Regions from separate parts of the Neobacillus sp. KR4-4 genome, predicted to be linked through region 1. Evidence: predicted binding sites of a transcription regulator. Region 1 holds the regulator's gene; the other holds the start of a gene.
The links. The regulator NrdR, encoded in region 1, represses ribonucleotide reductase genes. The targets are predictions, from matches to a motif close to AACACNATATATNGTGTT.
Positions count from the first base shown of each region.

Region 1 (4,225 bases):
TAATGAATGGGGCTATTCGTCACGTGTGGTAGATCTCACTCTGTTGGTTGCTCAGCAAATAGCAAAGTCCTCAGAGTTAAAGGTTGGGTAAATAAAGCGCAAAAAAAGCTGTCGATTTGACAGCTTTTTTTTGTGTGCTATCTTGTGCCATTTTGGTGAAATAGGCATAAAATAGCTTTGTTGAATTTATTAACAAATGGATGACAAAGCCCGTCCTAATAAAGTTTTTTATATTGATAGGTTGCAAAAAAAATATAAACAAAGTATACTAGTCATCGTGAACTTCTTGAAATTAGGTAGCGATTAATTACTTAAAGGGTTAGGACCTCTCTGGACTAACTTTCCCCCGTGGTAGTTATAAGATACCGTCAATACATGATTTCAAGAAAGAACAAAAAGGTTAGAGGGGGAAAATGAATATGGAAACAATGGGACGTCACGTGATCTCTGAGTTATGGGGATGCGACTTTGAAAAACTAAACGATATGAATTTTATTGAAACGACTTTTGTTGAAGCAGCTCTTAAATCTGGGGCAGAAATCCGTGAAGTAGCATTTCATAAATTTGCTCCACAAGGTGTGAGTGGTGTCGTCATTATTTCCGAATCACATCTAACTATTCACAGCTTCCCTGAACATGGATACGCCAGCATTGATGTCTTCACTTGCGGCGATTTGAATCCTAATGTTGCAGCAGATTATATTGCTGAGGCATTAAATGCCCAAACACGTGAAAATATTGAAATTCCACGCGGCATGGGTCCTGTCCATGTAAAACAGGCAAAAATACTATAATCTATAAACATAATTGGTGAGAGGTGTATCTAAACATACACCTCTTTTTATATTTTGACCAAAAATGTTGTACAATAAAACAAAAGACAATTGGGGAGGAAAAGTATGGCTATGTTAGGTAACTTATTTGTTCGATTTAAGCAGCAAATTGAGACTTCAGACAAAATTGCTGACGATTCTTTAAAAACGCATTATTATAAGGCAAAGTTTAACCAAGTTTTCGATTCAGTTGAAAAGTTATTTCATGAAGATGCCGATTGCCAAGTAACAACCGTTTCTAAGGATCATGGAGAAATTGCTATTGAAATCAATAAACCAATTAAATGCTTTCTGATTGTTACCATTGTCTCTGTAAAACCAATGGAAACCGCAGTAGACTTTAATATTTCATCTGAAAAAATTTCGATTCTCGGCACCTATCCTGCTTTAAAAAAGCGGATTATTTCTTATTACGAGCGAATTAATCAATTACATAACTTCGTAGGAATAAAAAACTCCTAATACTTACTTGTATAAAGATATTCTTTTTTATAAGATGAAAGTAAGCGTTTAGTTCGGAAGCTACAGTGTAGATTTGGAGTTGATTACAATGAAATGCCCTTCTTGTCAAAATTATGGAACACGTGTCCTTGATTCCAGGCCTGTTGATGAAGGCCGGGCCACACGGAGGAGACGCGAATGTGAGGAATGTGGGTATCGTTTTACTACATTTGAGAAGATTGAAGAGATCCCGTTAATTGTAGTCAAAAAAGAAGGTACCAGAGAAGAGTTCAGTCGTGATAAAATCTTAAGAGGCTTGATAAAAGCTTGTGAGAAGCGGCCTGTGGCCTTAAAGGAACTAGAAGATATAACCCACGGTGTTGAAAAAGACCTGCGCAGTCAGGGGGTCTCTGAAATAAAAAGTGAAGCCATAGGTGAAATGGTAATGGACAGGCTAGCGCACGTGGACGAAGTTGCCTATGTCAGATTCGCATCTGTTTATCGACAATTTAAGGATATCAATGTTTTTATTGATGAATTAAAAGAATTAATAAAAAAAGAAAAATCGTAAGAGCTAAATAGGTTTTTGGCTCTTTTTGACTTTATAACAGGGGAAGGTTGTAGTATTATGGCGCAGCATTGGCAGGAAATTCTTCCTATTGACCGTTATATCGTAACTGCTGATGGGCTACTGCATGATTATGACCGGAAAGTGCTGACGTTTTTATATCAGCCTTTGATTGGTTCAACTTGCTTTAGTTTATATATGACTCTCTGGGCAGAGGTAGAGGAAAACCGTTTATGGTCTGAGTCCTCCACACACCATCTGTTGATGAATCTCTTAGAGATGAACTTAAAGGACATTTTCGAAGCAAGGTTAAAGTTAGAAGGCATAGGTTTGTTAAATACCCGTGTCAAAACAGATGAAGGAGGCAGGTCGTTTTTATATGAACTTCGTCCTCCATTAAGTCCCCAACAATTCTTTTTAGATGGGATGCTAAATATTTATCTTTACCGAAAGATCGGAAAAACCCATTTTTCACGGTTGAAACGCTTTTTTAGTGACCAACAAAAGCCGAATGAAGATGAGTATGTTGATGTTACTAAAGCCTTTCAGGATGTGTTTGCTTCAGCTGCACCAGGCAGTATGCAATATATACATGGGATTTCTGAAGAGTTACATGAGGAAGAAAATCAGCAGTTTATTGGCCGTTCGGATTCCAATCCGATTCAAATCGGTTTGGACACGTTTGATTTTGATATGTTGGCAGCCGGGCTGAATGAGTCACTCGTTCCGAAAAAAGCATTAACGCCAAAAGTAAAAGCAGTGATTAGTAATCTTGCATTTCTATATCAAATCTCCCCATTAGAAATGAAGAATTTCATCTTAGGCGCTATTAACGAACATGATGAGATTGACATTGAAGACTTAAGAAAAGGTGCTCGGGATTGGTATCAGTTTGTTAATTATGACCAGTTACCAAGTCTTATTAACCGAACCCAGCCTATTGTCCACCAAACTCAAATCACTGAACCGAAAACTCCGGAAGAGAAATTAATCCGTTCTTACGAAACGACCCCGCCGCTTATCGTTTTTAAAGAATTCTCAGGCGGAGTAGAGCCTTCGAATGCCAATTTGAAGACATTAGAAGAAATTATGATTAAATATAAACTGCCACCGGGTGTTGTCAATGTTTTAATTGAAGTGGCAATGAGAAAGACGGACATGAAATTTACCAAGGGTTTTGTGGAGACTATTGCTAGTCATTGGGCAAGGAAGCAGGTTAAAACGGTGAAGGAAGCAATGGAACTTGCGAAAAATGAAGAACACAAGGCAACCGAGAGTAAAAAAACGGGGAAATCAACTAGTAAAAAGCCGATACGGACAGAGTTAATCCCAGATTGGTTTGATGAGGGCACTAAGGACACAAGTAAAGAGCCTTCGCAGGGAACTAATAATGAGGTCGAAGCAAAGAAACGGGCAATTGAAGAAAAATTAAAAGCGTTCCGCAAATAGGGGGTGCCGTAGTTGGAGAAAATCAATAAAACCTTAAATAGATTGGCTTCAAATGAAAGTTTTCAAAAACGATATGAACAACAGCGAATGCAAGTCCTGCAAAATCCTGATGTTAAAGCATTTCTGTCACAGAATCAAGAGGCTATTGATTCTGTGATGATTGATAAAAGTATGAGTAAACTGTATGAGTACATCAATCAAAGCAAGGATTGCAATAAATGTGAATCCCTTGATGGCTGCATCAATTTTATGAAGGGGTATCACCCTGATTTGGTTTTAGCTCGGAATTCTATCGATGTGGTGTATAAACAATGTCCTCGAAAAATTATGGCTGACGAAAAGAAGAAAAATGAGAAGTTGATCAAGAGTTTATATGTCCCTAGAGATATCCTGGAAGCCTCCTTTGAGGAATTTGAAGCGGACACTGGCCGACTCGATGCCGGCGATCAAGCTGCAACGTTCTTAATGAATTATGAGGCAGGAAATAAGCCAAAAGGTCTTTATCTTTATGGGAAATTCGGTGTGGGGAAATCTTATTTATTAGGTGCAATTGCCAACGAATTGGCGAAGAAACAAATTTCTTCGATGATTGTCTATGTGCCAGAATTGTTGCGAGAGATGAAAGGGTCAATCGCGGATTCCACATTGAATGAAAAAATTGAAGCATTAAAAAAAGAACCCATCCTTATGCTTGATGATATTGGCGCTGAAGCTGTATCAAGTTGGACGAGGGACGAGGTGCTTGGCCCCATTCTACAATTTAGAATGCTTGAGAGTCTTCCTACATTTTTTACATCAAACTTTGACTTTAAAGGGCTTGAGCATCATTTAACCTACAGTCAGAGGGGCGAAGAGGAGAAGATGAAGGCAAGACGAATCATGGAGCGGATTCGTTCCTTGAGTGTGCCTGTGATGGTCGAGGGACCAAACAGAA
Region 1 is NZ_JBHHJU010000005.1:217,214-221,438, reverse strand. It holds gene ACE198_RS07775 (glyceraldehyde-3-phosphate dehydrogenase) at 1-91, shown strand, start outside; gene speD (adenosylmethionine decarboxylase) at 420-794, shown strand; gene ACE198_RS07765 (hypothetical protein) at 900-1,295, shown strand; gene nrdR (transcriptional regulator NrdR) at 1,384-1,845, shown strand; gene ACE198_RS07755 (replication initiation and membrane attachment family protein) at 1,903-3,291, shown strand; gene dnaI (primosomal protein DnaI) at 3,304-4,225, shown strand, end outside.

Region 2 (4,225 bases), on a different contig from region 1:
GAAATTGTTCATGAAGCAGGTGGAAAGCTTTATTATGATGGAGCTAACTTAAATGCGGTTCTTTCAAAAGCACGTCCGGGAGATATGGGGTTTGATGTGGTTCACTTAAACCTTCATAAAACGTTTACAGGCCCACACGGTGGCGGCGGTCCTGGTTCTGGCCCAGTCGGTGTCAAAGCAGATTTGATTCCGTTCCTTCCTAAACCAATTATCACAAAACAAGGCGATGAGTTTGTTCTTGATTATGATCGCCCACTGTCAATTGGTCGTGTGAAGCCATATTACGGAAACTTTGGCATTAATGTTCGTGCGTACACATATATTCGCTCGATGGGTCCGGATGGATTAAAAGCAGTAACAGAGTATGCTGTACTAAACGCGAACTACATGATGAGAAGGCTTGCTGAATATTACGATCTACCATTTGATCGTCATTGTAAGCATGAATTTGTCCTTAGCGGAAGACGTCAGAAGAAATTAGGTGTCCGCACATTAGATATTGCGAAACGACTGCTCGATTTTGGCTATCATCCGCCAACCATTTACTTCCCGTTGAATGTAGAAGAATGTATCATGATTGAACCGACAGAAACCGAATCAAAAGAGACATTAGATTCATTCATCGATATTATGATCCAAATTGGTAAAGAAGCTGAGGAAAATCCAGAAATCGTTCAAGAAGCCCCACATACAACTGTGGTCGGCCGTATGGATGAAACAAAAGCTGCTCGTAAGCCAGTCTTAAAATATCAAAAAGCTTAAATATTAGAAAGGTCAGATTCGAAAATGGAATCTGACCTTCTCTATTTTTCAAAATAAAAAAGGCCCCGAAATACGGAACCTTGTTTATCTCGTTATTTCTTCGTTTTAACTTTACCAGACCATTTTTTAAACCCGCCTTGTAGTTGGGTTAGATCCCGGTAACCTTTTCGGTGTAAGAATTGTGCAGCACGGGCGCTGCGCATCCCACTTTGGCAGTATAAATATACCGGCATATCAGGTCGAATTTCTTTCATGCGCATTTTCATTTGTGACATGGGGATATTACGTGATCCTAAAATATGGCCGCCTTCGAATTCGTTTGCTTCACGAACATCTATTAGTTGTGCCTTTCTGTATCCCGCACGGAATTCTTCTTCTGTTACCGTTTTAACAATCCTTTTCTGATAGAAATAGGTGAAAACGGAATAGATGATAACTGCTGCAATGATAATTAATAAGGGATAAAGTGAACTCAATTTCTTTTTGCTCCTTTCAAGCTTTCCTGCACTAGTTTATTATATAAGCCAATCTCATAAAGATAAAGATGAATGCTAAAAAATCTTTTCAAAACTTCCTAAATTAATTATAGCAGAAACATCTTATTTTGAATCTATATCAGATTTTGGTAGACTTAAACTCGTAATAATATAAAAAATGAGGTCATTATAATGAAAAAAGAAGTTTGGCGTTTTATTGATACTGGAAATAGCTCACCATCTTTTAATATGGCTTTAGATGAGGCGCTGCTCGATTGGCATAGTGAGGGGAAAATTCCTCCAGTGATTCGATTCTATGGCTGGAACCCAGCAACCCTGTCAGTAGGATATTTTCAAAAAGTGGAAAAGGAAATTGATATGGAGGCGGTTAAGGCTCATCAATTAGGTTTTGTCAGGAGACCTACAGGCGGCCGTGGAGTACTTCATGAACACGAGCTTACGTACAGTGTAATCGTTTCTGAAGACCATCCAGAAATGCCAAATTCAGTGACAGAAGCCTATCGTGTGATATCTGAAGGTATTTTAAAAGGATTTCACCATTTAGGACTTGAGGCATACTTTGCTGTCCCAAAAACAGCGGAGGAAAGAGATGCATTAAAAAACCCTCGATCTGCTGTTTGCTTTGATGCCCCAAGTTGGTATGAGCTTGTGGTCGAAGGCAGAAAGGTAGCTGGCAGTGCACAAACAAGGCAAAAGGGAGTCATATTACAGCATGGATCCATATTGTTAGATTTAGATGAGGATAAATTATTTAGTTTATTTAAATATCCTAGTGAAAGGGTAAAGGAACGAATGAGGAAAGCCTTTAAGGATAAAGCGGTTGCTATCAACGCTATTAGTCCGAGGAGAATTTCTCTTGAGGAAGCAAAGGAAGCTTTTTATAAGGGCTTTGCGGAAGGTCTAAATGTTGAACTAGAGCCTTATCAATTAAATGAACAAGAGCTAGCCTACGTTAATAAGATTGCAAAAGAGCGCTATGAGAATGATGAATGGAATTATAAGAGATAATTGGAAGCGGCACACGTCGCTTCTTTGTTATTTAAGCAAAATAAGCAACCTGCGAATTTTGTTGAATTTTCCTGATTTATGACGAAAATCTTATTATTGCTATTGATTACTATTAATTATATTATTTTTTGAGTTTGACAAAAAGAATCTTGTTTGTTTGATTTACAATATATAGTGGTGTCGAAAATATTTTCGGTACTATATATTGATATTTAGTTGATTTATTCTAGGTGCCTATGATAACCTAAAAATACAAACCAACTAGATATAGCGCAATACTGCTAGATTTAGCACAATAGGTAGATATTAACATGAAGGAGTTGTTCTCATGTCTGTAGTTTTTAGACATACAATGAATATTGATTTTGAAAGGTTGAATGAGGATATCCGCTTATTCCCCCAGGTGCATCCAGTTACCCCAGATATGAAAATAACTCACAAAGGTGTTTCTCGTTTGGTAATGTTGGACCGCTATACCTTTAAAGACACTGCAAAAATTACCCTTTCTAACGACGACTTCGTTGTTTTAACTATAAAAGAAGATCCGAAATTTCCAGCACGCGGCCTTGGCTATATCCAGGAAATCGATTGGGAAAAGAAAAAAGCAAAAGTTTTAGTGGAAGAGGAGTTTAGAGGAGTACTCGATGATCCTGAAGAAGCTAGCACAGGTGTGATTATTAGGTCATTAGATGTGATTGAAAAGCCGTTAGAGCTGTTCTACGAGCAAATTGCGAAGCGTAATGCTACTGGTCTGGCCTCTGTCGAAGAAACGGAAGAGAAGCGAAGAGAATGGACAGAACGGTTTTATCAAGAACTTGTAAACATGAACTTCATTCCTGCAGGCCGCGTTCTTTACGGTGCTGGGGCAGATACCGATGTTACTTACTTCAATTGCTATGTTATGCCTTTTGTCCCAGACTCACGTGAGGGTATCTCTGACCATCGTAAGCAGGTGATGGAGATTATGAGCCGTGGCGGCGGAGTTGGTACAAATGGCTCAACATTGAGACCGCGTAATACACTGGCCAGAGGCGTAAATGGTAAATCATCTGGTTCGGTTTCATGGTTGGATGATATTGCGAAGTTGACACATTTGGTTGAGCAGGGTGGATCAAGACGTGGAGCTCAGATGATCATGTTAGCAGACTGGCATCCAGACATTATTGAATTTATTATCTCTAAGATGCAAAATCCTAGAATTCTACGATTCTTAATTGAAAATACAAATGATGATACGATCAAAAAACTTGCAAAAGATAAATTAAAGTTTACCCCTCTAACTCTAAGTGAAACTGCAATGTACCAAGGAATTGTAAATTATAAAAACATTCAAGGTTTCGGTGGATTTGATGAAAAAATCATTGCTGATGCAGAAGAGAAATTATTAACCGGTGGTAACTACACGGTACACAATTCTGAGTTCCTTACTGGTGCAAATATTTCTGTTTGTTTAACAAAGGAATTTATGGAAGCTGTTGAAAACGATAGTGATTACGAACTGCGCTTCCCATATGTTGAACACTATGATCAAGAAGAAATGAAGATTTATAATGAAGAATGGCATAAAGTGGGAGATGTCCGCGAGTGGGAAAAACTTGGACATAAAGTACGGGTGTACAAAAAGTTCAAAGCAAAAGAACTATGGAACCTTATCAATATTTGTGCTACCTACTCAGCAGAACCAGGAATATTTTTTATCGACAATGCCAACGACATGACCAATGCAAAAGCATATGGCCAACAGGTAGTTGCAACAAACCCATGTGGGGAACAACCACTTGCACCATTTTCCGTCTGTAACCTTGCAGCAGTCAACTTGGCAGAAATGGCTGATAAAGAAACAAAGACGATCGATTTTGAAAAGCTTAAGCGAACAGTAGCCGTCGGAGTTCGGATGCAGGATAATGTCATCAATGCAACACCATACTTTCTTGAAGAAAATAAAAAGCAGGCACTTG
Region 2 is NZ_JBHHJU010000009.1:53,978-58,202, forward strand. It holds gene gcvPB (aminomethyl-transferring glycine dehydrogenase subunit GcvPB) at 1-762, shown strand, start outside; gene ACE198_RS11335 (rhodanese-like domain-containing protein) at 855-1,238, opposite strand; gene ACE198_RS11340 (lipoate--protein ligase family protein) at 1,431-2,267, shown strand; gene ACE198_RS11345 (vitamin B12-dependent ribonucleotide reductase) at 2,596-4,225, shown strand, end outside.
Region 2: a site for NrdR is predicted at 2,429-2,446, ahead of ACE198_RS11345 (vitamin B12-dependent ribonucleotide reductase). Genes of this name have one in related genera too.